Casimicrobium huifangae: one gene and its partner. The protein of the gene in region 1 interacts with the protein of each later gene in a pairwise test. Links are inferred from orthologs where the notes say so. Each region holds a gene or a part of one and is shown on either strand. Other genes may lie near its edges. The genes, in order: odhB and lpdA.

Region 1 (15,724 bases):
AAATGGACTTCCTGCTCAATCAGGGTCGTGAGGAGTTCGCCGGTGCCACCCAGAAGCTGATGCAGCAATTGCTGGATCGCTACGGCACCGGCATCACCATCAGCAAGCTCAATCTGCAGGCTGTTGCCGCACCCGAGGCGGTCAACGAGGCTTTCCAGGACGTGGTCAAAGCGCAGCAGTACCGCGAGCAGCAGGTCAATGAAGGCCAGGCCTACGCCAACCGCGTCATCCCCGAAGCACGCGGCCGTGCGTCACGTCTGCTGGAAGAAGCGTCCGGCTACGAGCAGAGCGTTGTTACCCGCGCCCAGGGTGATGCCGCGCGCTTCACTTCGGTCGTCGGCGAATACAACAAGGCCCCGGTGGTCACTCGCGAGCGCCTCTACATCGACATGATGCAGTCGGTGCTCGGCAACACCAGCAAGGTGCTGGTTGACCAGCGACAGGGTCAGAGCCTGCTCTATCTGCCGCTCGACAAGCTGATGGATGGCACCCGCGCCGCTGCCAGCACCGGCCTTGGCGCCAGCAGCGCAACTGAGGCGGCGCGTCCGAGTGCGCCGCTGCCCGATCCGGCTGCGGCGGTGGAGGCACCCGGCAACACCCGCAGCAGCAACACGCGCGACACCACTCGCGGTGGCCGCGACTCGCGCAACTAGAAAGGAGCTGACAACATGAACAAGATCGCTCCCCTGCTCACCGCATTCCTGGTCGTGGTGTTTGCGTTCTCGCAGACGCTGTTCACCGTTGATGAACGCGAATTCGCCATGGTCCGCCAGCTCGGCGAAGTTGTCGCCATCAAGGACAAGCCGGGCCTCAACTTCAAGATTCCGTTCATTCAGACGGTCAGCAAGTACAGCAAGCAGATCCTGACGATGGACAGCCCGGAATCGGAGCGCTTCAACACCAAGGAAAACCAGCCCGTACAGGTGGACTCCTTCGTCAAGTGGCAAATCTCCGACGCCCGCGAGTTCTACCGTGCCGTCGGCGGCGACGAGAAGCAGGCCGAACGCCGGATCGGCCAGACTGTAACTTCGCTGCTGCGCGAAGAATTCGGGCGGCGTACGCTGCAGGAAGTGGTGTCCGGCGATCGCGAAAAAATCATGGCGATCGTTCGTGATGCCGCCGAGATTGATGCCAAGAAAATTGGCGTTCGCATCGTTGACGTCCGTCTCAAGCGCGTGGATTTCGATGAATCGGTGTCCACCCGTGTGTTCGACCGCATGCGCTCGGAGCGTCAGCGTGTTGCTGCCGAATTGCGCTCCACCGGTGCTGCCGAGAGCGAACGCATCAAGGCTGATGCCGACAAGCAGGCACAAGTGATCCTCGCCGAGGCCTACAAAAAGGCACAGGAGATGCAGGGCTCCGGTGACGCCAAGGCGGCTGCCATCTACAGCGCGGCTTATGGCCAGAACGCAGAGTTCTATGCCTTTTATCGCAGCCTCGAAGCCTACAAGGCATCGTTCAAAAACAAGAGCGACGTGATGGTGCTCGATCCGAGCGCCGACTTCTTCCGCTTCCTGAAGCAGGGCAGCAAGGGCAAATAGCCAGACCGGCTGCCGTTGTGGACTTCTTCGCCGCGCTTTGTCTGGTGCTCGTGATCGAGGGCCTGCTGCCGTTTCTGGCGCCCAGAGCCTGGCGGGAGACGATGCTGCGACTGGCGCGCTTTAGCGACGGGCAGTTGCGCATGATCGGCCTGCTGTCCATCGCTGCCGGGCTGGTGTCCTACTGGATCACAGTTGCCCTGTTGGGGTGACCCGCACGCGCACGCTCCTGTCCGAGCCTGTCAGCCAGAGAAATCAGCTTTTCGCTGAAAAGGCCAAACGCTCAGGGCGATGACCACCAAAAGGCTGAAAGTCGACAACGGACTGATTGCCGCTGTAGCCCTTATCCAATGGTACTTTCAGCGAAAAGCTGCTGCCACGCACAAGCCCCATGAAGCAGTCGGCAATCGACCCGTGCCTAACTGCCGAAACGCAAAACATGGCCTTCGTTCGGTGGCACCCGCCCCTGCATGACGTCGGCAACAGCCTTGCTGATCGCCTCCTGCCCGGATGAGGTTGCCACCGTCAGCCACTTTGTCGGGCCCGATGTCACCTGCGTGATGAAGCGCTCCCACGCCTCGCCCAGACGCCTCTGCAAGCCGTCCGGCCCCCACTCACCGGCCCGCTTCTTGGCCTGGCTTGGCGCAAAGAACAGTACCGGACGTGGACCGGGCAATGCGCCGCCGCCGCCGAGATGGTCCCAATGGGTGCCGCCAATACTGCAACTGTAGGTCAATGCATCGCCGCAGTGACGATGGATGTCAGCCCGTAGCGCAGCGTTGCCGGCGAAATCGCAATAAACAGTCGGCACCGACGGATCCAGCGATGCCAGCGCGTCGTAGGTCACCACCCGTGAATAGCAACCGAGCGCATTGACGAAGTCAGCGTTGCTCGATGAAGTCAATCCGACCACTTCCACGCCGCCGCGCGCCGCGAGGCAGGCCGCCGTTCCGTAAGCCGTCTTGCTCGACGCGCTCGACAACAAAACCCTGGTCGCGCCAAAGTCCTGGTTGTCGGCAAGAAAGTCATCCAGCAGAAAGCTGGTCGCAAACAGCGGCCGCAATATCGCCAGCTCGGCTTCGCGGTCCTGGCGGTACATGCTGTCAGTGCTGCAGCGGACGTACTGGTTGTAAATCGCGGGCAGTTCGCGCCGATGCTCACTGGCATCGAGAAAGCCACCCGGACCGACGCGCGCCGGCTTCACCAGCAGATGGCTGGACATCGGGTAGTAGCCATAAAAACGTTCGCCAACCGCAACGCCGTCGGCCGCCGATGCGACCACGTCTGCGAATCCCCACACTGGAATGCTGCCGCTCGCAGCATCGTTGGTCGGGAAAAACGCCCAATACTTCATCCGCTCACCAAACATCGCATAGGTGACGTTGTTGGCAGTGAAGGACACCAGATCCACATGAAGCAGGACCTCGCCAGCACCGACAGCCGGCAAGGGGGCCCGATGCCAGCGTCCCTGCGCTGGATTGTTGCGTTGAACGGTGAAGTGCTGCACCGATGCATTCATGGGTCGGCCTCGATCAGGGTTGCTGGAAACAGGTGATGGCGGACACCGCCGCGGTCATTAACCTCGTCCAGCATAGCGCAGCAAGCGCCATGAAAGCCGGCCGTCAGAGTTTCTCGCCAACTCGGGTCAACAGGCGATCCGCCCAAAGCGCAAGGCTTACCAGCGCGATGCTGTCGTGCGCAGTCGTCAGACTCAGGGCGTAGTCAACCGCGACCGGGTCCTCCAGCAACGCGTGAGCAGTGAACGGATGATTCAGCGGCACGCGGTCAACATACATGCGCAGGGCATGCTCGCGCAGGTCCGCAGGCGTCAGCGACGGATCGGTCAGCAAGCGGGCGAACAGCTCGCGCCAATGCCAGAACATCGCCGTCATCTGCTGGCCTGACTCGGCCGCCACCATCTCGGTCGGGTTTTGCAAACGCGTCGATAGCCAACCCAGCAGGATTTTCTGCTGATACTGCTGCTGAGAACGCAACGGAAAATGCGCCAGCCGCACTCCCTCAACGAACACCATATCCGCTGCCTGTGTAGCGCCGTCGGCCATCTCGCGAAGCAGCATGTGACTTCCCGGCACCAGTTGCCAGCGCGCATCAGACAGCAGTAGCCGGGTAAGCACCACCTTGACGTCGGCTTTCGGCTCCTCGGCCACCCGATGACGCATGCGGCGCACCGGATTGGCTTCAGTCGCGTCGTCCACATCGCTCGCAACATAGGTTTGCCAAGGCACCTTGCCGCAGGCGCCAGCCGGCACCCTTAGCAACGCCTGCTCTAGCGCAGCGCGCGACTCGACGCGCAGGAATTCATCACCGTCGAGCGGAAACACGAAATCGGCACCAACCTGGGCAAAGCAGCGTCGCGCGAGGTCGGTCAGTCGCGGCCCTTGCTGGAACGACAGCGACTCGTCATGCAACACCGTGAGCGGCAGGCCCTCCGCCTGCAGGGCTTTGAGAACGTCAGGCGTGTTGTCGGACGAATTGTGGTCAAGCACCACCAGGTGGTCGAGCAGACCGGCATGATGGCGCACGAAGGCTTCGATGATGTCGCCCTCGTTCCGGACCATCGAGACCGCGACCAATCTCAAAGCAGCTGCTCCTGCCCAATCCGCGTAGCAAAGGCCGAAGGCAACATGCCGTTACCTGATCAGCGACGGCAAATGCGGCTCGCTCATGTACTCCGCACTCTGCATCTCGGTCAGGCGCGACGCAGTGCGCGAGAACTCACTGAGCACGCGGCGGGTATCGCTGTCTTTCACGTCGTCATCAACGGCGGCGATCTCGACCAGCGACGCCGCCGCGCTGATGATGAGCTTCACCCGATGGTCGTAGAGAACGTCCACCAGCAACGTCAGGCGGCGGATCACGTTGCTGTCCTTCGTTGCCAGCAGCGGTACGTTGGACAGGATCAGCGTGTGATACGACTGCGCCAGTTCGAGATAGTCGTTTTGCGACCGTGGTGTCTCGCACAGCGCCGCGAAATCAAACCAGATCACGCCATCGGCCTGCCGCCGCACCGCAACATCGCGGCCGAGAATGGTGATGTGCTTCTCGGCGGAGGGCTTCGAGGTCGCCAGCCGCGCAAATGTCGCTGCGAGCTTGTCGTCGGTCGCGGCGCCGAGCGGGCTGTGATACACGTGATCCTGCTCCAGCGTGCGGCGGCGGTAGTCAACGCCGCTGTCCACCTCGATCACGTCCATCCGGTCCTTGATCAGCGCAATGGTCGGCAGGAAATTTTGCCGCTGCAATCCATCGGGATACAGGCGGTCGGGCGTGTAGTTGGACGTCATCACGAACACAATGCCGTTGTCCAGGCAGTTCGACAGCAGACGCCCGAGGATCATCGCGTCGGCGATGTCGCTGACGTGAAATTCGTCGAAGCAGATCAGCCGGTAGCGCTCGGCCAGATGCTCGGCCACCACCACCAGCGGATCGGCCTCATGCTTCAATCCACGCAGCTCGGCATGCACGCTGCGCATGAAGGCGTGGAAGTGCACGCGCACCTTGCGACGAACGCGCGTGCTGGCGTAGAAGGCATCCATCAGGAAGCTCTTGCCGCGACCGACGCCGCCGAAAAAATAGACACCGCGCGGCAGCTGTGGTCGCGTGAACATTCGCCCCAAGCCCATCAGCGATGCGCGTTTGTCCTTGAACGCGTGCAGCTCGTCGTTCAACTGCGCGAGGCGTTGCGCGGCGCGCTGTTGCGCAGGATCCAGTGTGATCCCGCGTTCCTGACAGATTTTTTCCAGGTTTTGCAGCAAACAACTACCCGCGCGCCCTGAGCCCTTCGAAGGGCTCAGTTGATCTGCGTTCGTGATTCGACAAGCTCACTACGAACGGAAGTAAACGCAACGCTAGAAATTCAGCGTCCGCTTGTCCACCGCCAGTGCGGCTTCCTTGGTCGCTTCCGACAGCGTCGGGTGGGCGTGGCAGATGCGGGCGATGTCTTCGCTGGACGCACCAAACTCCATCGCCATCACGCCTTCGGCGATCAGCTCCGAGGCGACCGGGCCGATCACGTGCATGCCGAGCACTTTGTCGGTTTTCGCGTCGGCCAGAATCTTGACCAGCCCGTCGGTGCTGCCGAGCGCCCGTGCCCGACCATTGGCGAGGAAGGGGAAGCTGCCAGCCTTGTAGGCGACGCCCGCTGCCTTCAATTGCTGCTCGGTCTGGCCGACCCAGGCGATCTCCGGCGAGGTGTAAATCACCCACGGGATGCAGTTGAAATCGATGTGCGGATGCTGGCCTGCCATACGCTCGGCGACCGCGACGCCCTCTTCCTCGGCCTTGTGCGCGAGCATCGGGCCACGCACCACGTCGCCCACCGCCCACACATTCGGCGCGCTGGTCTTGCAGTCGCCGTCAACAACGATGAAGCCGCGCTCGTCGAGCTTCACGCCCGCCGCATCAGCATTGAGGCCTGTCGTGTTCGGCACGCGGCCGATCGACACGATCAGCTTGTCGAAGGTCGCCGTTTCCGCCTTGCCGTCCGCCGTGGTGTACTCGACGGTGACATCGTTCTTGCCCGTCTTGACCGCACCGACCTTGACGCCGAGGTGAATCGCGAAGCCCTGCTTCTTGAACAGTTTGGCCGCTTCTTTTGCGATCTGTTCGTCCACCGCACCGAGGAAGTTTGGCAAGCCTTCGAGCACCGTCACTTCCGCGCCAAGGCGACGCCAGACCGAGCCCATCTCCAGGCCAATCACGCCGGCACCAATCACACCAAGCTTCTTCGGCGCTTCGCCGATGGAGAGCGCGCCGTCATTCGACAGCACCAGCTTCTCGTCAAACGCCACACCCGGCAGCGCGCGGGCATTGGAGCCGGTGGCGATGATCACCTGCTTCGCGGCGATCGAGGTGCTGGAAGGATCGCTGACATCGATCTGATAGACGCCATCCTTCGCCGCACCGGCAAACGCACCGCGACCGTGGAAGAAGGTCACCTTGTTCTTTTTGAACAGGTAGAGGATACCGTCGTTGTTCTGCTTCACCACGGCGTCCTTGCGGGCCACCATCTTCGCCACGTCCATCGACGCACCCTTGATGGTGATGCCGTGATCGCCGAAGTGATGCAGCGCATGTTCGTAGTGCTCGGAGGACTGCAACAGCGCCTTCGACGGGATGCAGCCCACATTGGTGCAGGTGCCGCCCGGCGCCGGGCCGCCCTTGGCGTTCTTCCACTCGTCGATGCAGGCGGTCTTGAAGCCGAGTTGTGCAGCGCGAATCGCCGCCACATAGCCACCGGGGCCGCCACCAATCACCACTACGTCAAATTGATCCATTGTGTTTTCCTTCACCAACGCTCACACGCGTGAACGCGATCATTCCATCGTCCGCCTGCGTCCAGGCACTTGTCGATCTCAAGCTGCACCCAACCGAAGTAGATAAGGCAGCCGATGGCTAATGCAGCCAGTGCAATTGCGAGGGTGATGAGTCGCGTCTTGACTTGCATGCAAACAAGTCAGCAGCGCACCACCACCTGCGTGACGAGCATTACAAATCCAGCAGCAACCGCGCCGGATCCTCCAGCGCCTCTTTCATCGCGACCAGCGACAGCACTGCTTCGCGGCCGTCGATGATGCGGTGGTCGTAGCTCATCGCGAGGTAATTCATCGGGCGGATGACGATCTGGCCGTTTTCAACGACGGCGCGATCCTTGGTCGCATGCACGCCGAGGATGGCGCTTTGCGGCGGATTGATGATCGGCGTTGACAGCATCGATCCAAACGTGCCCCCGTTGGAGATGGTGAAGGTGCCGCCGGTCAGCTCTTCGATGCCGAGCTTGCCTTCTCCCGCGCGCTTGCCGAAGTCAGCGATCTGCTTCTCGATGTCGGCGATGCTCATTTGATCCACATCGCGCAGGATCGGCACCACCAGGCCGCGTGGCGAACCCACCGCGATGCCGATGTCGTAGTAGCCGTGGTAGACGATGTCGTTGCCATCGACCGACGCGTTGACCACCGGGTATTTCTTCAGCGCGTGCACGGCGGCCTTGACGAAGAAGCTCATGAAGCCGAGCTTGACGCCGTGCACTTTCTCGAACTTGTCCTTGTAAACATTGCGCAGGTCGATCACCGGCTTCATGTTGACCTCGTTGAACGTGGTCAGGATGGCAGCAGTGGATTGCGATTGCACAAGGCGCTCGGCCACGCGTGCGCGCAGACGGGTCATCGCCACGCGCTGCTCGGGGCGATTGCCGAGCGGCACGTTGACCGGCGGGGCCGACACGGGCGCGGCCTTGGGCGCGGGGGCTGCCGCAGGCGCTGACTTGGCTTCCACTGCAGCAATCACGTCACCCTTGGTGATGCGATCACCGCGGCCCGTACCCTGCACGCTGGCGGCATCGATACCGGCATCGGCCATCATCTTTTTCGCCGCGGGCAGTGCACCGGGCGCTGCCGGAGCAGTCGCCGCAGCAGCCGGGGCGGCGACCGCAGGCGCCGCAGCAGCAGTGGCACTGGTCGCCGACGGGGCGGCTCCGGCCTTGGCTTCGGTGTCAATCACGCCGAGGACGACGCCGGAGGTCACAGTAGCGCCCGCCGCAATCTTGATCTCAACCAGCACGCCGTCGCCCTGCGCCGGGGTTTCGAGCACCACTTTGTCGGTTTCGATGTCGCACAGATTCTGGTCGCGCTTGACGGCGTCGCCTGCCTTCACATGCCACGCTGCAAGGGTTCCTTCGGGTGTGCCTTCGGCGAGTTGCGGCACTTTTACTTCGATCAACATAGTCTCTTCCAGGTTCTTCTCGTAGGGTGGGCAGTCGCTGCCCACGCGGTTACTTTGTGGTGGTGGGCAAAGGTGCCCACCCTACGGATCATTTCTTTGGATTTCGTCTAACGCAAAGCGCGTTTGTCCTTCGTCATTCGTCCTGACAAATCAAAGATTCGTCAACATCTGCCCCGTGCCAAGCTTGGAGCTGAAGGCACTCTCGACGAGCTCCTTCTGCTGCGCGTTGTGCTTCGACAGGTAGCCCACTGCGGGGGAGGCGCTGACCGCACGGCCGGCATAGAGCAGCACTTGCTCGGGCTTGATGTCCGCGCGGAAGTAGGCCATCAGGCGATACCACGCGCCCTGATTCTGCGGCTCTTCTTGGCACCAGACGATTTCGTGTGCGTTCGGGAACTTCTTGAGCTGCGCCTTGAAGTCGTCGTGCGGGAACGGGTACTGCTGTTCGAGACGGATGATCGCGACATCCTTGATGTCCTGTTCGCGGCGGTGCGCGAGCAGTTCGTAGTAGACCTTGCCGGAGCAGACCACCACGCGCTTGACGTTCTTGGCGACGATCTTGTCGGTCTCGCCAATGACCGTCTGGAAGCTGCCTTCGGCCAGCTCTTCCAGCGTGCTGACGGCTTCCTTGTGGCGCAGCAGCGACTTCGGCGTCATCACGATCAGCGGGCGACGCCAGTCGCGATGCATCTGTCGGCGCAGCATGTGATAGCACTGCGCAGGTGTTGACGGCACGACAACCTGCATGTTGTGCTCGGCGCACAGTTGCAGGAAGCGCTCCGGACGCGCCGACGAGTGCTCAGGGCCCTGGCCTTCGTAGCCATGCGGCAGCAGCAGCGTCAGGCCGCAGACGCGGCCCCACTTCACTTCACCGGAGCTGATGAACTGGTCGATCACAACCTGCGCGCCATTGGCGAAATCGCCAAACTGCGCTTCCCAGATCACGAGCTGGTTTGGCTCCGACGTCGAGTAGCCATACTCGAAGCCGAGCACGGCCTCTTCCGACAGGATCGAATCAATGACGGTGAATTCGCCCTGCTTCGGATTGACATGCTGCAGCGGGATGTAGCTGCCGCTGTCCCACTTTTCACGGTTCTGGTCGTGGAACACGGCGTGACGATGCGAAAACGTGCCGCGGCCACAGTCCTCGCCAGAGAGGCGTACGCCCGTACCTTCGTTCACCAGCGTCGCGTAGGCGAGGTTTTCGGCCATGCCCCAATCGAGCGGCTGCTTGCCTTCGCCCATTGCCTTGCGGTCGCCGATCATCTTTTCCACCCGCGGATGCAGCGTGAAGCCGTCCGGCATCGTGGTGAGTTTCTTGGCGAGGTCCTTGAGCGTCTTCAGCGGAACGGTCGTATCCGCAGTGTCAGTCCAGACGCGACCGACGAACTTAGCCCAGTCCTGCTGATACGGCGCAACATAGTTGGCCAGAATGGTCTTGTTGGTGTGCGTACCCTTGTCCATCGCATCGCGGAACGCGGTGACGTACTGATCGCCTTCACCTGCCTTGATCACGCCTTCGGCTTCAAGCTTGTCGGCGTAAAGTTTGCGAGTGCCCGGATGCTGATGAATTTTTTTGTACATCAGCGGCTGCGTCACCATCGGTTCGTCCTGCTCGTTGTGGCCGAGACGACGGAAGCAGACGAGGTCGATGAATACATCCTTGTGGAAGATGGTGCGGTAGTCCATCGCGATCTCCGTGACCAGCAGGCAGGCTTCCGGATCGTCGGCGTTGACGTGGAAGATCGGCACTTCGGCCATCTTCGCAATGTCAGTGCAGTAAAGGGTCGAACGGTAGTCGCGCGGGTCGCTGGTGGTGAAACCGATCTGGTTATTGATCACCAGATGCATGGTGCCGCCGGTGCCATAGTGACGGGTCTGCGACAGCGCCAGCGTCTCCTGTACCACACCCTGACCGGCCACGGCTGCGTCGCCATGCAACAGGATGCCGAGCACTTCGCGGCCATTCTTGTCGCCACGACGATTCTGGCGGGCGCGCACCGATCCGGTCACCACCGGGTTCACGATCTCAAGGTGTGATGGATTGAACGCCAGCGTGATGTGCATCGGGCCGCCCGGCGTCGTGATATCGCTCGAGAAACCCTTGTGATACTTGACGTCGCCAGCGGACAGCGTGGTGTCGTACTTGCCTTCGAATTCGGCGAACAGGTCTTTCGGCAGCTTGCCGAAGGTGTTGACAAGAACGCCGAGACGACCGCGGTGCGCCATGCCGATCACCGTCTCCTGCACACCCGCCGCACCGGCGTGCTGCAGCATGTGATCGAGCACCGGAATGATGGTGTCGCCACCCTCACCGGAGAAGCGCTTCTGCCCCATGTACTTGGTGTGCAGATAGCGCTCAAGGCCTTCGGCCGCCGTCAGGCGCTCGAGGATGTGCCGCTTCTGCTCGGCACTGTAGTTCGGCTTCAGACAGGTCGATTCGATGCGGCTGCGCAGCCACTCGCGCTCGTCCTCATTGGCCATGTACATGTACTCAACGGCGACCGAGCGGCAGTACGTTGCCTTGAGGGTAGCGATGATGTCCTTGAGCTTGGCGCGGCTTTGGCCGTTCACCGGCAGCAGGCCAGTGGAGAACTCAGTCTCCAGGTCGCTGTCGGCGAGGCCATAGTGCTTGTGGTCAAGCTCCTTGATGAACGGGACTTCCTGGCGCTTGAGCGGATCGATGTCGGCAATACGGCCACCGACAAAGCGATAGGCGTGGATCAGCTTCATCACGCCGAGCTGCTTGTCCATCAGCGTAGCGTCGATGCTCGCCGTCGCCGCCTTGCGCGACTTGGCCATCGCGGCGAAGGCGTCAATCACCGGCTGGTGGGCAACATCCTGTGCACCGGCGCGCATGGCGTCAAAGTACGCTCGCCACTTCGGCTCGACCGATGCCGGATCGGCCAGATAGTTTTCGTACTGCTCCTCGATGTACGGCATGTTGCCGCCGAAAATAGTGGAAGTCTGCTGGAGTTCGTTCATCATTTCCGCTTCTCCTTTGGAGAAGCGAGGACGAGAAGACGACGCTTCGCTAGGACGTCGGCGCTGGCGCGCCTAGGACGCAAGGAGGTGTCAACGTGTTTCCGTCACTCGCTGGTTGCTTTGCTGTTTACTGTCGTTTGAAGTTTGATGCCAACGATGCCTTGCGTCCTAGGTGCGCCCAGTGGCGCACCGTCGTCCTAGCGCAGCGTCGTCCTCTCGTCCTGCGCGCGCAGCGCGCAAGCGCTACCGCTGATGCAACGGCATCACGTCGCGAGCCGTAGCGCCGGTGAAGAGCTGGCGTGGGCGGCCGATCTTCTGATCGGGATCGGCCAGCATTTCGTTCAGTTGCGCGATCCAGCCGACGGTGCGGGCCAGCGCGAAAATTGCCGTGAACAGTGAAGTCGGGATACCCAAGGCACGTTGCACGATGCCGGAATAGAAGTCGACGTTCGGATAGAGCTTGCGGGAGACGAAGTATTCGTCCGACAGCGCGATCTTCTCCAGCTCCATCGCGAGCTTGAACAGCGGGTCGTTCTGCAGACCGAGTTCGCCGAGCACCTCATAACAGGTCTCGCGCATCAGTTTGGCGCGCGGGTCGTAGTTTTTGTAGACACGATGGCCGAAGCCCATCAGACGCACGTTGGAGTTCTTGTCCTTCACTGCGGTGATGAACTCGCCGATCTTCTCGACGCCGCCATTCTTCTGGATGTCGAGCAGCATGGAGAGGGCCGCCTCGTTCGCGCCACCATGCGCCGGGCCCCACAGACAGGCAACGCCAGCAGCGATCGCCGCGTACGGGTTGGTGCCTGACGATCCACAAAGGCGAACCGTCGAGGTCGATGCGTTCTGTTCGTGATCTGCATGCAGGATGAAGATGCGGTCGAGCGCGCGCACCAGCACGTCGTTGACCTGATATTCCTCGCATGGCGTGGCAAACATCATGCGCATGAAGTTCGCGGTGTACGACAGATCGTTCTTCGGGTAGATCATCGGCTGGCCGGCCGAATACTTGTACGCCATCGACACCAGGGTCGGCATCTTGGCGATCAGGCGGATCGCAGCAATGTGGCGATGCTCGGCGTTATTGATGTCGAGCGTGTCGTGGTAGAAGGCCGACAGCGCGCCGACCATGCCGGTCAGGATAGCCATCGGGTGCGCGTCACGGCGGAAACCACGCAGGAAGAACTGCATCTGCTCGTGCACCATGGTGTGGTGCGACACGTTGCTGACGAAGGCGTCCTTTTGCGCAGCGTTGGGCATTTCGCCGTTCAGCAGCAGGTAGCAGGTTTCGAGGTAGTCGCAATTGGTTGCGATCTGCTCGATCGGGTAGCCGCGATACAGGAGCTCGCCCTTGTCGCCATCGATGTAGGTAATCGCTGAGCGACAGGCCGCAGTCGACATGAAACCCGGGTCGTAGGTGAACTTGCCGGTCTTGCCGTAAAGCGTCTTGATGTCAACGACATCAGGGCCCACGGTGCCCTTGAGCACCGGAAATTCAATGCTGGGCGAGCCGTCGCTGAACGACAGGGTGGCGGTCGAGGAGGCGGTCATTGCAAGCTCCGTTATTGTGTTGAAAGTGTTGGGTATGGATGAAAGCGAAAGCGGTACGGACGAAAAATACGGCTAATGATTGACGCGTGTCTGACGCAGCGTTTCGACCATGCCGTTGCAGCCCGCAGGAAAGTCGTCGGAGCGTCCGGCGATGATCTCCCACAAGTCGTTGTCGTCGAGCGAAATCAATGCCAGCAGTTGCTCATGCTCGTCCGGGGCGAAGTTCGCGCCCCGGCGATCGAGCAGACGGGTCAGGATGATGTCGTTCTCAAGAAAGCCGCGCCGGCAGCGCCAGCGCAGTTTTGAGAGTTCGAGATCGGTGAGCATGATCGCCGGCGATGATGACTGGATCAGGCAGCGCGCTTGACCAGCATGTCCTTGATCTTGCCGATGGCCTTGGTCGGGTTGAGCCCCTTCGGACAGACATCGACGCAGTTCATGATGGTGTGGCAGCGGAACAGGCGGTACGGGTCTTCGAGGTTGTCGAGACGCTCCTCACGCACCTGATCGCGCGTGTCGGCGATGAAGCGGTAGGCGGCGAGCAATCCGGCCGGACCAACGAACTTGTCGGGGTTCCACCAGAAACTCGGACAACTTGTCGAGCAGCAGGCGCACAGGATGCACTCGTAGAGGCCGTTCAGCTCTTCGCGGTCTTCCTGTGACTGCAGGCGTTCCTTCTCGGGCGCCACCGTGTCATTGACGATGTAGGGCTTGATCGAGTGGTACTGCTTGAAGAACTGGCTCATGTCGACGATCAGGTCGCGCACGACCGGCAGACCCGGCAGCGGGCGCAGCGTGATCTTTTGCGGCAGCGTCTGCATGTTGGTCAGGCAGGCCAGGCCGTTCTTGCCGTTGATGTTCATCGCATCCGACCCGCAGACACCTTCGCGGCATGAACGGCGGTAGCTGATGGAGTCATCCACCTTCTTCAGCTTCATCAGCGCATCAAGCAGCATGCGCTCAGTGCCTTCGAGCTCTATCTCGAAAGTCTGCATGTAGGGCTTCGCGTCCTTGTCAGGATCGTAGCGATAGATTTCGAATGTGCGTTTGTCAGCCATGATCGGGTCCAGCGTTATCCTGAGTTAGAACGTGCGCTTCGCAAGCGGAATGGTGTCGACGGTCAGCGGTTTGGTCTGCACCGGCTTGTAGTCGAGGCGGTTGCCCTCGCTGTACCAGAGCGTGTGCTTCATCCAGACGTCGTCGTTACGGCCGAGCGGGTGCTCGGGCGTATCGCCATAGTCATCCACCGTGTGTGCGCCGCGGCTTTCCTTGCGTGCGGCAGCCGAGACCATCGTCGCTTTCGCGGCTTCCATCAGGTTGGCCACTTCCAGCGCTTCGATGCGCGCGGTGTTGAACACCTTGGACTTGTCCTTGAGCGACAGGTTGGCCGCGCGTTCGGCAACGGCGAGCACCTTGACCACGCCCTCGTCCATGCTCTTCTGCGTGCGGAACACGCCGGCGTGCGTCTGCATCGCCTTGCGCAGATCGTTGGCTACGTCCTGCGGATACTCGCCGCTGTTCGACTGATCAAGCTTGGCGATGCGTGCGAGCGAGTAGTCGGCCGCGTTGGCCGGCAGCGGCTTGTGCGCCTTGCTCGCCAGCGCCGTCTCGATCAGATGATTGCCGGCCGCGCGGCCGAACACCAGCAGGTCGAGCAGCGAGTTGGTGCCCAGACGGTTGGCGCCGTGCACCGACACGCAGGAGCATTCGCCGATGGCGTAGAAGCCATTGACCACGGTGTTCGGGTTACCGTTCTTGGGAACGACAACCTGGCCGTGGATATTGGTCGGGATGCCACCCATCTGATAGTGGATGGTCGGCACCACCGGGATCGGCTCCTTGATGACGTCAACGTTGGCGAAGTTCTTGCCGATCTCGTGCACCGAGGGCAGGCGCTTCATGATCGTGTCGCCGCCGAGGTGGGTGAGGTCGAGCGCGATGTAGTCGCCGTTCGGACCGCAGCCGCGGCCTTCCTTGATCTCCTGGTCCATGCAGCGCGACACGAAGTCACGCGGCGCCAGGTCCTTGAGCTTGGGCGCGTAACGCTCCATGAAGCGCTCGCCGTCCTTGTTGCGCAGGATCGCGCCTTCGCCACGGCAGCCTTCGGTCAGCAGCACGCCCGCGTTGTGTACGCCAGTTGGGTGGAACTGCCAGAACTCCATGTCTTCGAGCGGGATGCCGGCGCGTGCTGCCATGCCGAGACCGTCGCCCGTGTTGATGAAGGCGTTGGTCGAGGCTGCGAAGATGCGGCCGGCGCCACCCGTGGCAAACAGCACGCATTTGGCGTGAAAGATCGAAACTTCGCCCGTCTCCATCTCGAGCGCCGTGACGCCGACCACATCACCCTCGGCGTCGCGAATGACGTCGAGCGCCATCCATTCGACAAAGAACGTGGTGTTGCTCTTGACGTTCTGCTGATAGAGCGTGTGCAGCATCGCGTGACCCGTGCGGTCAGCGGCGGCACAGGCGCGGGGGACCGGCTTCTCGCCGTACTTGGCGCTGTGGCCGCCGAACGGGCGCTGATAGATCGTACCGTCAGGGTTACGGTCGAACGGCATGCCCATGTGTTCGAGCTCGTAGACGACCTTCGGTGCCTCGCGGCACATGAACTCGATGGCATCCTGGTCGCCGAGCCAGTCGGAGCCCTTGACGGTGTCGTAGAAGTGGTAGTGCCAGTTGTCCTCGTCCATATTGCCGAGCGAGGCACCGATACCGCCCTGCGCCGCGACTGTGTGCGAGCGCGTCGGGAACACCTTGGAGAGCACGGCGACGCGCAGGCCTGCGCGCGCGAGTTGCAGGGAGCAGCGCATCCCGGCGCCACCGGCGCCTACCACCACTGCATCGTATTTGTGAACTGAGAGAGCCATTCTGCGTGCCCTTATTTAGCAATGGCGCTGAGGCCGAACAGGATG
Region 2 (15,867 bases), 890 kb from region 1 along the record:
TCCACGACGCCGTCTGCCGGAATGCGTTCGCCGGGGCGCACCGCCACGTGATCGCCGTTGAGCAGCTCGGACACCGGCACGTCCTTCTCGGAGCCAGTCTTGCCGATCAGGTGCGCTACGTCGGGCCGCAACGCATGCAGCGCGCGGATCGCCGTCGTGGTGCGCCGCTTGGCGCGGGCTTCGAGCCATTTGCCCAGCAGCACCAGCGTCACCACCACTGCGGAGCCTTCAAAGTACAGATGCACCATTTCGCCGGGTTCCGCCGTCAGCCACAGCCACATCGAGAGCGCCCAGCCCGCCGTGGTGCCGATGGCGACCAGCAGATCCATATTGCCGGTCAGCGCCTTCAGCGCATGCCAGCCAGCCTTGTAGAAACGTGCCCCCAGAATGAACTGCACCGGCGTCGCCAGCAGGAATTGCATCCACGCCGGCAACATCCAGTGCTTGCCAAACAGGTCCCCCAGCATTGGCAGCACCAGCGGTGCCGACAGCGCGAGGCCAACTGCCACCGGCGCGAAGCCCTGCCACGACGATGGCTCTGCGGCGTCCGCCGCTGCCACCTCGCGCGGCTCATAGCCAGCATCGCGAACGGCGCGACGCAGGCGACCGTCGTTCGCCTGTGTTGCATCGAAAGTGACGCGCGCCGACTCGGTGGCGAGATTGACGGTCGCCTCGGTCACCCCTGGCACCTTCTTGAGCGCGCGCTCGACGCGCGCAACACAGGAGGCGCAGGTCATGCCACCAATGGCAATGTCGTCGGTCGCGAGCGTGTTGGGCTGACTGGTAGCGATGGTGTTCATGGCGCAATCGTAAACCTTGCCATCATGGCAAGGTCAAGCGTGTTGCTTTGCGAAACGGCCATGAAGGCTGGTCGTTTGATGTTGGTCAACCAAGACGCAATTCGCCTGTCGCCTGACCAAACTCGCTTGACCTTACCATCATGGCAAGGTTCAAAATACGACTATCAACAACGGAGAACATCCATGCAACACACACTCAACGTACAGGGCATGACCTGCGGCCATTGCGAAGCAACGGTAACCAATGCCATCAAGGGTATCGATCCGCATGCGGTAGTCACCATTGATCGCAGCAGCGGCCGCGTCGATGTGCAGAGCGAATCGCCGCGCCATGCGTTTGCGGCCGCCATTGCCGACGAGGGCTACACCGTCGAAAAGATGGTCGAGAAGGCAGCCGGCGGCTGCGGCGGACATTGCTCCTGCAACTGAAAGTGGCGGACGTCACAGCGGCTGCCGCAGTCAACATTGGCGAGGCCGCTGCGCGATCCGGCGTCAGCGCCAAGATGGTTCGTCACTACGAGGCGCTGGGGCTAATCGCCGGCGTCGCCCGCCGCAATAACGGATATCGGCAATACAGCGAGCGCGACATCCACACACTGCAATTCATCAAGCGCGCGCGGGATCTCGGCTTCTCGATGGCAGAGATTGCCGAGCTGGTGAGCCTGTGGCAAAACCGCCGCCGCACGAGCGCCAGCGTCAAGCGCATTGCGCAGGCGCATGCCGAAGATTTGCGTCGACGCATCGAAGCCATGCAGGCGATGCAAAAGGCACTCGCAACCCTTATCCACTGTTGCCACGGAGATCAGCGGCCGGATTGCCCGATTCTGGAGGACTTGGCGGGGAGCGGTGGCTCTTAGTCTTAGCTCATGACCCAAGCCCCTTGCGCTAATTTCCCTCGCACCGTGCTAACCGCTCTTTTGCTTTGACATTAAGTGCTGCATAGTCAACGAGTGAGATTTGATCGCTCGTGGTGTTTAAGAAATGCAGGTACTCGTTCCAACAATTTTCCGATTTAGGTTGATTGCTGGCCTTCGTTGTGGCAACGCCTTGGGGGCGTGTTTGTGCGGGCGTCGTCACCGTTTCCGTTGAGACTTTGCCTGGAAGAGCAGCGGAATCCTGCGCGGCGCGCGCGCGAATACTCTGTACATCGCTTTCAACAGACGCACGGCCGAACATCTTTCCAGTTACTAGACCAGCGACGACGAGCAAGGCAAAACCGCCTAGTGAATTGAGCCCGTTGCTGGCACGCTTAGGCGCGTCGGACGACTGTGGTGAACCAAGATTTGGCTGTATTGCTTGCGCTTTAGTAACCATCGAGCGCCCAATCGCGAAAGCAAGGCCAATTGTGAATAGCTGCAAAAGTAACAACCCAGCAGTGAAAATGCTGCCAAGTAAGGTAAATGCGATCCAACCGAACGTAGCGAGGAGAAAGGCGACCCGCCCGGCCCGCGCTGCGGCGACGATCGTAACCAGGATGGCAAGCTGAAACGCAACAACTCCAGTCGTCAGAAGATAGGCCACCGCTCGCCCCCAATGATCTGAAACGCAATTGTGCAACATATGCGGTCAAGTGCGTACGCTGGAGCCCCTTTTGCCCGCCCCGAGAAGCGCAGCGTTGTGCGGTCGTAGACGCGTCGTCGGCACGCACTCTGCGAAGCGTCAGCGAAGCATTCGTGTGCCGTTGACGCGTCCCGCAGAACGCGAGCATCGCAGGAAAAGGCGGGCAGTAGGGGCAAGCGCTTTTGGTTACTTTTGCCGCGATTGGCAAAAGTAACTGGCGCCGCGCGGCCATAGAGCGCGCTGGTGGCGAACGAATCCGCTCATTCCACCAAACCCTCACCCTAACCCTCTCCCGCAGGGGGAGAGGGACAGAGGTCACTTCTTGCGAACCGGCGGCACATCCGTGCACGTGCCATGCGCAATCTCGGCGGCCATGCCCACACTCTCGCCCAGTGTCGGATGCGGGTGGATGGTCTTGCCGATGTCGATCATGTCCGCGCCCATTTCGACGGCCAGGCAGACCTCGCCGATCAGGTCGCCGGCGTGGGTGCCCACGATGCCGCCGCCCAGGATGCGGTGCGTCTCCTCGTCGAAGATCAGCTTGGTGAAGCCCTCGTCGCGGCCATTGGCGATGGCGCGGCCGCTGGCGGCCCACGGGAACTTGCCGACCGTGTACTTGAGGCCCTGCTTTTTCGCCTCGTCCTCGGTGATGCCCGCCCATGCGACCTCGGGGTCGGTGTAGGCGACGCTCGGGATCTGGCGCGCGTCGAAGTAGGCCTTTTCGCCATGCGCCGCCTCCGCCGCCACGTGGCCCTCGTGCACGGCTTTGTGCGCGAGCATCGGGTTGCCGACGATGTCGCCAATCGCGAAGATGTGCGGCACGTTGGTGCGCATCTGCTTGTCGACATTGATGAAGCCGCGTTCGGTCACCGCGACGCCCGCATTGTCGGCGGCGATCTTCTTGCCGTTCGGCGAGCGGCCGACGGCGACCAGCACCAGGTCGTAGCGCTGCGCTTCCGCAGGTGCTTTCTCGCCTTCGAACTTGACGTAGATGCCATCCTTCTTTGCTTCGGCGCCGACGGTCTTGGTCTTCAACATCATGTTGTCGAAGCGCGGCGCGTTGACCTTCTCCCACACCTTGACCAGGTCCTTGTCGGCACCGGCCATCACCCCGTCGAGCATTTCGACGACGTCGATGCGCGCGCCGAGTGTCGAGTACACCGTCGCCATTTCAAGGCCGATGATGCCGCCGCCGATCACCAGCATGCGCTCGGGTTTGACGTCGAGCAGCAACGCGCCGGTCGAATCAACCACGCGCGGATCATCGGGCATGAAGGGAAGCTTCACCGCCTGCGAGCCTGCGGCGATGATGCACTTCTGGAACTTGACGACCTTGGTTTCACCTGTCGTTTCCTGACCAGTGCCTGTGGTCAGCGCGACTTCGACGTGGTTGGCGTCGAGGAACTTGCCGATGCCACGCACGATGTCGACCTTGCGCGCCTTGGCCATGCCGGCGAGGCCGCCGGTGAGCTTCTTGATCACGCCGTCCTTGAATTCGCGCAGCTTACCGATCTCGACGGTTGGTTCGCCGTAGCTGATGCCGTGTTTGGCGAGCGCCTTGACCTCGTCCATCACGGCTGCGGTGTGCAGCAGCGCCTTCGAAGGAATGCAACCGACGTTGAGGCAGACGCCGCCGAGCGTCGCGTAACGTTCGATGATCACCGTCTTCATGCCGAGGTCGGCCGCCCGGAATGCCGCGCTGTAGCCGCCGGGACCAGCGCCCAGCACCAGCATTTCGCACTCGATGTCAGCCTTGCCGGCGTAGGCTCCTGCAGCAACTGGCGCGGCACTTTCCGTTCGCACTGGGCTCGGCGAAGTGTTTGTGACGGACGTTGTCGCGCTTGATGAAGCAGCGCTCTTTGCAGTCGGCGCTTCGACGGGCTCAGCGCGAACGGTAGAAGCAGCTTCAATCACAGCCACCACAGTGCCCTGCGACACCTTGTCGCCGAGCTTCACGCGCAGCTCCTTGATCACGCCCGCCGCTTCGGCCGGCACTTCCATCGTCGCCTTGTCGGATTCGAGCGTGACGAGCGATTGCTCCTTGGCGACGGTGTCGCCGACTTTCACCAGCACCTCAATGACCGGGATGTCCTTGAAGTCGCCGATGTCGGGGACTTTGAGTTCTATGTTCATTTTCGCTTCGCTCTAATGAAGGACGAATGACAAAGGACGAATGACGAAGGGGCCACTCGATTCATCAGCCGTCGGCGTTGTGTTCAACATATTGGGAGACAAGCAACGGCAGACCTTTGCGTCATTCGTCCTCTCGTCCTTTCGTCCTGTAGCGCGCAGCGCTACAAAGCAATCCTGCGGAAGTCACTCATCAACTGCCCGAAGTACACGTTGAAGCGTGCGGCCTCGGCACCGTCGATGACGCGGTGATCCCATGACAGCGACAGCGGCAGCATCAGGCGCGGCTCGAACTCCTTGCCGTTCCACTTCGGCGCAATCTCGCTTTTGCACACGCCCATGATCGCCACTTCAGGGGCGTTGATGATTGGTGTGAAATAGCGACCACCGATGCCGCCCAGCGAGCTGATCGAGAAGCAGCCGCCCTGCATCTGGTCGGGCTTCAACTTGCCTTCGCGTGCGAGGCCTGCGAGTTCGCTCATCTCCTTGGCGATCTGCACGATGCCCTTCTGGTCGGCGTTCTTGATGACGGGCACCACGAGGCCATTTGGCGTGTCGGCCGCAAAGCCGATGTTGTAGTAGCTCTTGAGGATCAGGTTGTCACCGTCGAGACTCGAATTGAAGTTCGGGAACTTCTTCAATGCCACGACGGTTGCCTTGATCATGAACGCGAGCATGCTGACCTTGACGCCGCTCTTCTCGATCTCCTTGTTCAATTGAACGCGGAAAGCCTCGAGATCGGTGATATCGCAATCGTCGTGATTGGTGACGTGCGGGATCATCACCCAGTTGCGGTGCAGGTTGGCACCGGAGATTTTCTTGATGCGCGACAGCGGTTTCGCTTCCACGGTGCCGAACTTCGAGAAATCCACCTTTGGCCACGGCAACAGGCCAAGCGCTGCACCGCCATCGCCGCCCGTCGTAGAGGCTGCTGGTGCTGCAGCGGCACCGCTCATCACGCCCTTGACGAAGCCCTGCACGTCTTCGATCAGGATGCGGCTCTTCGGGCCACTGCCCTTGACGCGACCGAGATCCACGCCGAGCTCGCGAGCGAACTTGCGCACCGACGGCGAGGCGTGCGCCTTGCTGAAGCTCGCTTCGTTGATGGCGCTTGCGGCTGCTGCTGGAGCGGGTGACGCCACGACTGGAGCGGCTGCAGGCACCGGCGCGGGCGCAGGCGCTGCTGCCACGGCAGGCGCCGCCGCGACCGGCGCACTGGTGGCACCGGCGGCACCAGCGGCCTCAACGATCACAACAATCGCACCTTCGGAAACCTTGTCGCCAAGATTGACCTTGATCTCCTTGACAACACCGGCCGCCGTGGACGGCACTTCCATTGTCGCCTTGTCGGACTCAAGCGTCACCAGCGACTGCTCAAGTTTGACCGTGTCGCCCACCTTGACCAGGATTTCGATGACAGGGATGTCCTTGAAATCGCCGATGTCGGGGACTTTGACTTCGACTGCGCCGCCGCCTGATGCGGGTGCGGCGGGCGCAGCTTGTGCAGCCGCAACAGGGGCGGATGCGGGGGCCGCAGCCGCTTTCGCCGGCGCCGGGGCTGGCGCGGCTGCGCCTGCCTCAATCACCGCCACGACCGAACCTTCGCTCACCTTGTCGCCAAGCTTCACGCGCAGTTCCACGACGGTGCCTGCCGCTTCGGCCGGCACTTCCATCGTGGCCTTGTCGGATTCGAGCGTGACGAGCGATTGCTCCTTCGCCACCACGTCGCCGACCTTGACCAGCACTTCGATGACCGGGATGTCCTTGTAGTCGCCGATGTCCGGGACTTTCAGTTCCTGCTTTGCCATGATTTGTCCCGCTCCTTAAACCGTGGTCGGGTTCGGTTTGTTCGGATCAATGCCGTATTTCTTGATCGCGTCCGCCACCACCTTGCGCTCAATGACGCCGTCTTCCGCCAGCGCGGTGAGCGCCGCCACCGTCACGTAGAAGCGGTTCACCTCAAAGAAGCGGCGCAGGTTCTCGCGACTGTCCGAACGGCCAAAGCCGTCGGTGCCGAGCACCTTGTACGTCTTCTTGATGTAGGGTCGCACGCTGTCGGCGTAGATACGCATGTAGTCGGTGGCGGCGACCACCGGGCCGGCCCTGGACATGACGCATTTGGCGACGTGCGGCACGCGCGGTTCGTCCATCGGGTGCAGCAGATTCCAGCGCTCGCAGTCGATGCCGTCGCGGCGCAGTTCGTTGAAGCTCGGCGCGCTCCAGAGGTCACTCTCCACGCCCCAGTCGGTGCGCAGCAGATCGGCCGCCGCGATGACCTCGCGCAGGATGGTGCCGGAGCCGGTGAGCTGCACACGCATGCCCTTCTTCTTCTCCTTGCCGCCTTCCTTGAACAGGTACATGCCCTTGATGATGTCCGCCTCGGCGCCGGCCGGCATGTCAGGATGAACGTAGTTTTCGTTCATCACGGTCAGGTAGTAGTACTCGTCGTGCTGCTCATCGAGCATGCGCTTCACCGCGTGCTGGGTGATGATCGCGACCTCATACTGGAAGGTCGGGTCATAGGTGCGCACGTTCGGGATCGAACTGAACCACACATGGCTGTGGCCGTCTTCGTGCTGCAGCCCTTCGCCGTTGAGCGTGGTGCGGCCCGCCGTGCCGCCCACCAGCAGGCCGCGCGCGCGCATGTCGCCCGCCGCCCAGCAAAGGTCACCGATGCGCTGGATGCCGAACATCGAATAGAAGATGTACACCGGCAGCATCGGCACGTTGTTGTTGCTGTAGCTGGTCGCCGCAGCGATCCAGTCGGCCATGCCGCCCGCCTCGTTGATGCCTTCCTGCAGGATCTGGCCGTCCTTGGCCTCCTTGTAGAACATCAGCTGGTCGGCATCGACCGGCTGATAGTTCTGGCCCTGCTGGTTCCAGATGCCGAGCTGACGGAACATCCCTTCCATGCCGAAGGTGCGCGATTCGTCGGGCACGATGGGCACCACATGGCGGCCGATCGATTTGTCCTTGACCAGCGTGTTGAGGATGCGCACGAAGGCCATGGTGGTCGAGATTTCGCGATCACCGGTGCCCTTCAATTGCGAATCGAAGGCGCTCACCTCCGGCGTCGGCAGGCTGACACTCTTGGTGCGGCGTTGCGGCAGGTAGCCGCCCAGTGCCTCGCGGCGCTCGCGCATGTATTTGCCTTCCGGCGAATCAGGCGCGGGCTTGAAGTACGGATAGCTGGCGAGGTCTTCGTCCTTGACCGGGATGCCAAAGCGGTCGCGCATCTGGCGCAACGATTCGAGATCCATCTTCTTGGCCTGGTGGGCGATGTTGAGGCCCTCGCCACTGTGGCCCATGCCGTAGCCCTTGACCGTCTTGGCGAGGATCACCGTCGGCTGGCCCTTGTGTTTGACCGCGCTGTCGTAGGCGGCGTAGATCTTGTGCGGATCGTGGCCACCGCGATTGAGGCGCCACACATCCTCGTCGGACATGTTGGCCACCATCTCGCGCAATTGCGGATATTTGCCGAAGAAGTGCTCGCGCACATAGGCGCCGTCGCGCGCCTTCATGACCTGATATTCGCCGTCGATCACCTCTTCCATGCGCTTGACCAGCGTGCCGTCCCGGTCGCGGGCGAGCAGCTGATCCCAGTAGCCGCCCCAGATCAGTTTGATGACGTTCCAGCCGGAACCACGGAAGTCGCCTTCGAGCTCCTGGATGATCTTGCCATTGCCGCGCACCGGCCCATCGAGTCGCTGCAGGTTGCAGTTGATAACGAAGACGAGGTTGTCGAGACCTTCACGGCCGGCCATGCTGATGGCGCCGAGGGACTCCGGTTCATCCATTTCGCCGTCGCCGCAGAACACCCAGACCTTGCGCCCTTCGGTGTTGGCGAGACCGCGGGCGTGCAGGTATTTGAGGAACCGCGCCTGATAGATCCCCATCAGCGGGCCGAGACCCATCGACACCGTCGGAAGTTGCCAGAAATCGGGCATCAGCCACGGATGCGGGTAACTTGAAATGCCCTTGCCATCCACCTCCTGCCGGAAGTTGTCCATCTGGTCCTGGCTCAGGCGACCGAGCATGAAGGCGCGGGCGTAGACGCCCGGCGCGCTGTGGCCCTGCACGTAAACGAGATCACCACCGTGGTTGGCCGAAGGGGCGTGCCAGAAGTGATTGAAGCCGACGTCATAGAGCGTGGCAGCGGAGGCGAACGAGGAAATGTGGCCGCCGAGTTCGAGATCCTTCTTGCCGCCGCGCAGCACCATCATCGCGGCGTTCCAGCGCACGTAGCTGCGCAGCTTGTGCTCGATCTCATGGTCGCCCGGGCTCTTGGCCTCGAGGTGGGCCGGGATGGTGTTGAGGTAGGCCGTATTCGGTGAGAACGGCGCTTTGCCACCGGTGCGGCGCGCCTTGTCAAACAGTGCCTCAAGCAGGAAGTGGGCGCGTTCGTAGCCTTCGTTGGCGATCACGCTGTCGAGTGAGTCGAGCCAGTCACTGGTCTCCTGCGGGTCAAGGTCGTTCCGACCCGACAGATTGCGGTTTTGCATCATGTTCCTCCTTGCGTTGTCTGCCCTGCATCGCCCGCTCACGCGGCCTTTACGCACATTGTCGCGTGTGTGCAATGCACAAAATGTTGCCGTGGTGACAGGTTCGCTAATCGCACACTGTCGCAACGGCGAATGCGGAAATTCTAGAAGAGATTTCGCATTGTGGAAAGCGATTCCATAATTATTTTCTCCGTTATGGCTTAGTTGCTTGATCCCCATTCAAACCGGGCTTATCGGGCCAATTGCCAACAAGTCGACTTTTCATTGAAATAAGCCATTAGCCCAATCGGGACGGGGCTTCAGAAAAAAAGATGCTTCGCCAAATGCGGCGATTTTCAGTCGCGCCGGCCGTTGCTTCCTAAAATCGCAGCACCACTTCTGACCGATCGGCCAGAAGCCCCTCTGACGACACAAGGCTTTTTTATGCAGATCCGTCATCTCATCGCCGTGAGCATCGCGCTGGCACTGGCACCGCTGGTTGCACCGACTTTCGCGCAGTCCTATCCGGCCAAGGCGATCAAGTTCGTCGTGCCGTTCCCCGCAGGCAGCGCCACCGACGTCGTTGGCCGCGTGCTCGCCGAAGCGATGGGCAAGGAGCTCGGCCAGCCGATCGTGGTCGACAACAAGTCCGGTGCCCAGGGCACCATCGGCGCCAACGAGGTGAAGGGCGCTGCGGCCGACGGCTACACGCTGCTGGTCACCACCAGCACCACCCAGGCGGCAGTGACCAGCCTGCTCAAGAAAGTCCCGTACGACCCGGTGAAGGACTTCACGCCGATTGGCAAGATTGCGACGACGCCGTTCGTGCTGATCGTCAACGACAAAGTGCCCGCGACCGACCTCAAGAGCTTCATCGCCTACGTCAAGGCCAATCCGGGCAAGGTGCGCTTTGGCCAGGGATCGTCGGGCTCGTGGGTGTCCGGCTCGCTGTTCGCTTCGATGATCCAGGGCGACATGCAGATGATTCCGTACAAGGGCATTCCGCCGGCAATCACCGACATGCTGGGCGGCAACATTGAAGTGGTGTTCGCCGATCTCGGCAATGCCCAGGCACAGATCAAGGGCGGCAAGGTGAAGGCGTTTGGCGTCACCAGCACCAAACGCTCCGGCGCGTTGCCGGATCTGCCAGCGATCGCGGAACAGGTACCGGGCTACGAGCTGGTGCCATGGTTCGCGCTGATGGCGCCGGCCAACCTGCCGAAAGACATCGCTGCCAAGCTCACCACCACATTGCAGAAGGTGCTCGCCAGCACCGACGTCAAGGCCAAGCTGCACGCGGGCGGTTTCGACATCGACTCCACCGACGCCGCCGCCCTCGCCCGCCTGATCGACAGCGAAGTCAAGCGCTGGGGCCAGCTCACCAAAGCGGCGAAGATCGAGGCGGAATGAGGCTGATATCACGTTTGCAGCAAGCGGGCTGATACGTTGACCCAGGTCCGGCCTATCGAGGTCGTCAGCGCGACACGCCTGTCGCGTCACGATTTCATGGAACGATCCGCGCTCGGCCTGTCGCTGCAGCGACTCGCTGACCCCCGCATCACCGCGAGCATCGCCTTCCAGAACCGAGTCGGACTACCGGCCGTTTACAACCATCGCCTGGCGCAAAGTCAGTCAGACGTATTGCTGTTCATCCACGATGACGTCTGGATTGATGACATTTTTCTGGCGGATCGCCTGCTGCAGGCGGTCACGGCGTTTGATGTCGTAGGCGTCGTCGGAAATACCCGTTGTAGCGAGGGGCAGGTGTCGTGGGCGTTTACCGATGAGCAGCTGAACTGGGATGCCGAGGATTGCCTCAGTGGTGCTATCGCCAACGGCGCCGAGCCGTTTGGTCGCGTGTCCCGCTTCGGATCAAGCACGACACCATGTCGGCTCGTCGATGGCGTATTCATTGCGGTGAACAGGGATGCGGCTATGAGCCGTGGCGCCCGTTTTAACGAGCAGTTCAGCTTCCACTTTTACGACATGGACTTCTGCCGCGAAGCCCATGCACGTGGGCTTCGCATTGGCACCTGGCCAATCAGCATCACCCACCAGAGTCCGGGCAATTTCCGCAGCGACGCGTGGCGCGAGGCTTGCGCCCGCTATCGGCAAAAGTGGGAGGCGTCTACTACCACTGCCGACCAGCCGCGCGGCATTGAAGGGGCGTGACCTGACGGCAAAGCAACGCCCGCCATTGCAAAACGGAGCCCAAAAAAAGCGCGGCGCACCTGGGTGCGCCGCAGCGGGCCGTGCAAACCGGCCGTTATCCTCAGGAGATCAGGCGCGACGGCGGCGACGCAGGGTCAGCGCGCCAACCATCGCGGCAGCGAAAGTCACCAACCCGGCGCCAAGCGGTCCCCACGCCGGCACTATCGACGGCGCGTCGGCGCAAGAAATGGCGACCGTGACCGTTCCGCCCTGCGGCGTTGTCGAATTGACATAAAAGCCAATGCCGATTGAGCCAGCCGGGAGCGGGCCGTTCACCGTGTAGCTGAGGGTGCCCGGGCCTGTCAACGGCCCGGCCAAAACCGGCGTACCCGTCGAATTGCCAACGATGGAGACAGATGACGACGTCGCCGTGCCCATCGTGACTGAAATGCTGACCCGATCGCCGGCAACAAATGCCAGCGTCGGATTGCCATTGGTCGTGCCGGCAGCGCCGGTAGACGGAGGAAAAGCATTCAGGGTCTGGCAGGCGGCCGACGCTGCGGGCTGAGCGCCCCACCCGCCGGTTGCAGCGGTTGCACCGCCCCCGCCCATTGCAACGGCGCAAGCCAGTGCGACACCCGTCAAAGATTTCTGCAAACGATTCATTTGTCCCCCAATACCGAAAATCAAAAGCAAGCCCGCTGCCCATCAGCGGGTAACTTTTGGACAGTAGCACGCCATGGCCGATAACGCCACGATACTTGCAGGCTGGCCGAAAAAACACAGGCGCCTGTATCGTCCGCGCAAATCAGCCGGCCAGCACACTCCGTGGCGACACCTTTGCCACCGCCTCGGCAATCGAACGGATATGCGCCGGGGTGGTACCGCAGCAACCGCCCACGATGTTGACGAGGCCGCTTTGCGCGAATTCCTTGAGAAAGCCGGAGGTCATCGCAGGCGTTTCGTCGTAGCCGGTTTCCGACAGTGGATTGGGCAACCCGGCGTTCGGATAGACGCTGATGAAGGTTTCCGGCGCAATTTTCGCCAGCTCCTCGATGTGCGGCCGCATGGCCACGGCGCCGAGAGCGCAGTTAATGCCCACTGACAGCGGTTTGGCGTGGCGGACACTGTTCCAGAAGGCAGCAACCGTTTGCCCCGACAGCGTGCGACCGGAGGCATCGGTAATGGTGCCGGAGATCATCAGCGGTGGCGGGTCACGGTCGTTCTCAAACACCGTCTGATAGGCGAACAGCGCGGCTTTGGCGTTGAGTGTGTCGAAGATGGTTTCCACCAGCACCAGATCGATGCCGCCTTCGATCAGTCCTTCAAGCTGCTCGGTGTAGGCGGCGACCAATTCATCAAAGCTGACATTGCGCTTCGACGCGTCGTTGACGTCCGGCGAAATGCTTGCCGTGCGATTGGTCGGGCCGAGCGCGCCGGCGACGAAGCGTGGCTTGTCTGGCGTCTTCTTCGTCCATTCGGCACAGCACTCACGGGCGAGCTTCGCGGCGTCGCGGTTCATCACACGAACCATGTGCTCAAGCTGGTAATCCGCCATCGCGATCGAGGTGCCGTTGAAGGTATTGGTCTCGATGATGTCGGCGCCCGCTGCGAGGTAGTCGTTGTGAATTTCGCGGATCACCTCGGGCTTGGTCAGCACCAGCAGGTCGTTATTGCCCTTCAAGTCACAGGCATGGTCGCGGCACAGGTGGCCGCGATAGTCCGCTTCGCCGAGCTTGAACTGCTGCACCATTGTGCCCATGCCACCGTCCAGAATCAGGATGCGTTGGCGGAGCAGGTTGGCGAGGCGTTGACGGCGGGTCATGTGGACTCGTGCGAGGGCGATTAATCAGGCTGCAATTTTCTCACGGCGAGTGCGGGCTGGCGCTGACGCAGTTGCGCCCGCAGTCACTTTGCCTCGAGCAGATTTGCTGCGTGGCGGCGCAATGCGCAGGCCCGCGAGCAGCGTGTCGACCAGCGGCTCGGCGTGAGCGGCCAGGTCATAGGCGCCAGGATCGAGCAGCCACTCATGCATCAGTCCGATCATGAACGCGTGCAGTGCCTGCATCGCCATTGCGGTGTCGGTGTCGGCGGGTAACTGCCCCAGCTTGACCGCCTGCCGGAACATGGTTTCGATCTCGCTGTGGCACTCATTGCGGCTCTGCTGCTCGCGCTCGAACATCGGCGCCATTTCACCGGTCTTCTCGCACTTGTGGAACAGGATGTCGAACACCGTCTGCTGCTGCGGTGACTGCGCCACCTGCGTCAGCGCGTGCACCGTCAGCCGCCGGATCGAGCCGAGCGGATCGTCGCCTGCGACGGCGGTGACCTCGTTGAACACCGCTTCCATCGGCAGGGTGGCACGCTCGCACATGGCGTGCACCAGCTCGGCTTTGTCCTTGAAATGCCAGTAGATGGCGCCGCGCGTCATCCCGGCAGCACCCGCAATATCGTTGAGCGTGGCAGCAGCTACGCCCTTGTCCTTGAACACCCGCTCCGCGGCGTCCAGTAGCGCGGTATAGGTTTGTTCGGTGTCTTCTTTCGTCTTGCGAACCATATTCAGTCCTGCCGCTCCTGCGGTTGCGATCAGTCGATTCGGCATCTGCCGGATACGGCGCCGTTAGCCTGTACTGGCGCCCTTCATCACATACAGCCTACGCCGAGCGTGCACGGCAAGGCTGCGCCACATCAACTTTGGAGCAATTGGTAAATGTCACCGTTATTTTACAAACATTCATGCATGTTTATGCTACGCTTCGCGCTCCATCGAGTTTCCCCTCCTCCCCAAATCCATGTCAGACCGCCAAATCACAGCCGCGGCCAGGTCGGCCCTTTCTGTTCGCCATTTCACCTCCACCCCTCGTCCTGCGTTGTTGCTCAGCGCACTGGCAGCGGCTGGTCTGCTCGCCGCTTGCGGCAAATCGGGTGACGGCCCGGGCGCTGCCGGCGGCCCGCCCGCGATGCCACCGCCACAGGTAAGCGTGGTAACTGTGCAGGCTAAAGATGCACCGCTCACGTTTGAATACACCGGCCAGACGGCGGGTTCGCGTGAGACCGAGGTGCGCGCCCGCGTTGGTGGCATCCTGCAGCGGCGCCTGTTTGAAGAAGGCGCCACTGTCAAGGCCGGTGCTGCCCTTTTCCAGATCGACCCAGCCAACCTGCAAACCACCGTTGCCTCGACCGAAGCTGCGATTGGCGTTGCCGAGGCCCGCTACAACCAGGCCAAACGTGACAACGCGCGCCTGGTGCCGTTGATTGCCGAAAAGGCGATCAGCCAGAAGGAATTCGACGATAGCAAGTCGGCGCTGGAAACCGCCGAAGCGACGCTGCGGCAGGTACGCGCGCAGGCGGCTGAAGCCAAGCTGAACCTCGGCTACACGCGCGTGGTGGCGCCGATCGGCGGCGTCACCGGCGTCGCCGCCAAGGCAGATGGCAGCCTCGTCAATTCGACTGACATGCTGACGACCATCGTGCAGGTGAATCCGATTTACGTGAACTTCAGTGTGTCGGAGGGCGACATGCTGAAACTCAACAAGCAGATCGCCGCCGGTCAGGTGGCGGTGCCAGGCGGCAAATCGGCCAACGGCAGCGCCGGCTTTGCAGTCAGCGTGAAGCTCGCCGACGGCAGCACTTGGCCAAAGCAGGGCAAGCTCAATTTCACCAGCGAGAAGCTGAACCCCACTACCGGCAGCTACGACGCCCGCGCCGAGATTCCGAATCCGGATGGTGCCCTGCGACCAGGGCAGTTCGTGCGCGTGGTGCTCGGCGGCGCCAGCCGCACACAGTCGATCACCGTGCCACAACGCGCGATTCTCGACGGGCCGATGGGCAAGATGGTGTTCAAGGTCTCACCCGACAACAAACTGGTGCCGCAGCCAGTGGAAGTGGACGGCTGGTCGAATGGCGAGTGGATCGTCACCAAAGGGCTCAAGAGCGGTGAGCGGGTGATGGCCGACGGCGTCATCAAGGCGCACGACCCCGGCATGACCGTCACGCCAGTGCCATTCGTGGCGGGCGGCGCGGCGCCTGCGGGCGGGCCGCCCGGCGCGGCGCCAGCGAAAGCGGGTGAAGGCAAAGGTGCCGCTGAACCTGGCAAGGCAGCAAGCAACACAGCGCAAGCGCCCTCCGCAACGAAACAGTAAGCATCATGTTTTCCAAATTTTTCATCGACCGTCCGATCTTTGCGACGGTCATCTCGCTGCTGCTTGTGCTCGCAGGACTGGCCGCGCTGCGTGTGCTGCCGGTGTCGCGCTATCCCGAGATTGCGCCGCCGGTGGTGACTGTGCGCGCCATCTATCCCGGTGCCTCCGCCGAAGTGCTGGAAAGCACCGTTGCCGCGCCGATTGAAGAGCAGATCAACGGCGTCGAAAAGATGCTGTATCTGAGTTCGGTATCGTCCGGCGACGGCGTGGTGACGATCAACATCACCTTCGAAGTTGGCACCGATCTCGACATCGCGGCGGTCAACGTCAGCAACCGGGTCAATCAGGCAACGTCCAAATTGCCGCAGGAAGTGCAGCGCCAGGGCGTCACGGTTGCCAAGAGCTCGGCCAACTTCCTGGTCGTCGCCGCGTTCTACTCGCCAGATGATCGCTACGACACGCTGTTCATCTCGAACTACCTGAGTCAGAACGTGCTCGACGCCATCAAGCGCGTACCGGGCACCACCAACGTGCAGATCTTCGGCGCCAAGGACTACGCAATGCGCGTGTGGCTGAAGCCCGACCGCATGGCGCAACTGGGCA

The links.
Region 2: the proteins of odhB (region 1) and lpdA interact in binary tests that used the Escherichia coli proteins (3 or more experiments, as listed by UniProt). The link is inferred for Casimicrobium huifangae from one-to-one orthologs.

Annotation. Positions count from the first base shown.
Region 1 is NZ_CP041352.1:1,563,920-1,579,643, reverse strand. What follows is about bases 6,161-8,976. They hold odhB (2-oxoglutarate dehydrogenase complex dihydrolipoyllysine-residue succinyltransferase), read right to left. Parts: upstream 8,277-8,976; coding sequence 7,044-8,276; downstream 6,161-7,043. Other genes in these bases: FKL89_RS07240 (2-oxoglutarate dehydrogenase E1 component), read right to left, coding at 8,427-8,976; lpdA (dihydrolipoyl dehydrogenase), read right to left, coding at 6,161-6,832. Also shown: FtsH protease activity modulator HflK, read left to right, coding at 1-653; protease modulator HflC, read left to right, coding at 669-1,541; FKL89_RS07270 (DUF2065 domain-containing protein), read left to right, coding at 1,559-1,750; FKL89_RS07265 (DUF2855 family protein), read right to left, coding at 1,957-3,057; FKL89_RS07260 (glycosyltransferase family 2 protein), read right to left, coding at 3,161-4,138; cell division protein ZapE, read right to left, coding at 4,190-5,311; more of lpdA, read right to left, coding at 5,405-6,160; more of FKL89_RS07240, read right to left, coding at 8,977-11,264; gltA (citrate synthase), read right to left, coding at 11,505-12,812; FKL89_RS07230 (FAD assembly factor SdhE), read right to left, coding at 12,885-13,139; FKL89_RS07225 (succinate dehydrogenase iron-sulfur subunit), read right to left, coding at 13,163-13,870; sdhA (succinate dehydrogenase flavoprotein subunit), read right to left, coding at 13,895-15,679; sdhD (succinate dehydrogenase, hydrophobic membrane anchor protein), read right to left, coding at 15,691-15,724. UniProt on the Escherichia coli protein: E2 component of the 2-oxoglutarate dehydrogenase (OGDH) complex which catalyzes the second step in the conversion of 2-oxoglutarate to succinyl-CoA and CO(2).
Region 2 is NZ_CP041352.1:672,336-688,202, reverse strand. Bases 2,085-5,043 are described here. They hold lpdA (dihydrolipoyl dehydrogenase), read right to left. Parts: upstream 4,494-5,043; coding sequence 2,676-4,493; downstream 2,085-2,675. Other genes in these bases: aceF (dihydrolipoyllysine-residue acetyltransferase), read right to left, coding at 4,655-5,043; FKL89_RS03105 (hypothetical protein), read right to left, coding at 2,085-2,321. Also shown: FKL89_RS03120 (heavy metal translocating P-type ATPase), read right to left, coding at 1-800; cueR (Cu(I)-responsive transcriptional regulator), read left to right, coding at 1,232-1,657; more of FKL89_RS03105, read right to left, coding at 1,686-2,084; more of aceF, read right to left, coding at 5,044-6,298; aceE (pyruvate dehydrogenase (acetyl-transferring), homodimeric type), read right to left, coding at 6,314-8,995; FKL89_RS03085 (Bug family tripartite tricarboxylate transporter substrate binding protein), read left to right, coding at 9,416-10,381; FKL89_RS03080 (glycosyltransferase), read left to right, coding at 10,478-11,143; FKL89_RS03075 (hypothetical protein), read right to left, coding at 11,252-11,788; FKL89_RS03070 (homocysteine S-methyltransferase family protein), read right to left, coding at 11,931-12,947; FKL89_RS03065 (TetR family transcriptional regulator), read right to left, coding at 12,972-13,679; FKL89_RS03060 (efflux RND transporter periplasmic adaptor subunit), read left to right, coding at 13,996-15,264; FKL89_RS03055 (efflux RND transporter permease subunit), read left to right, coding at 15,270-15,867. UniProt on the Escherichia coli protein: Lipoamide dehydrogenase is a component of the glycine cleavage system as well as of the alpha-ketoacid dehydrogenase complexes.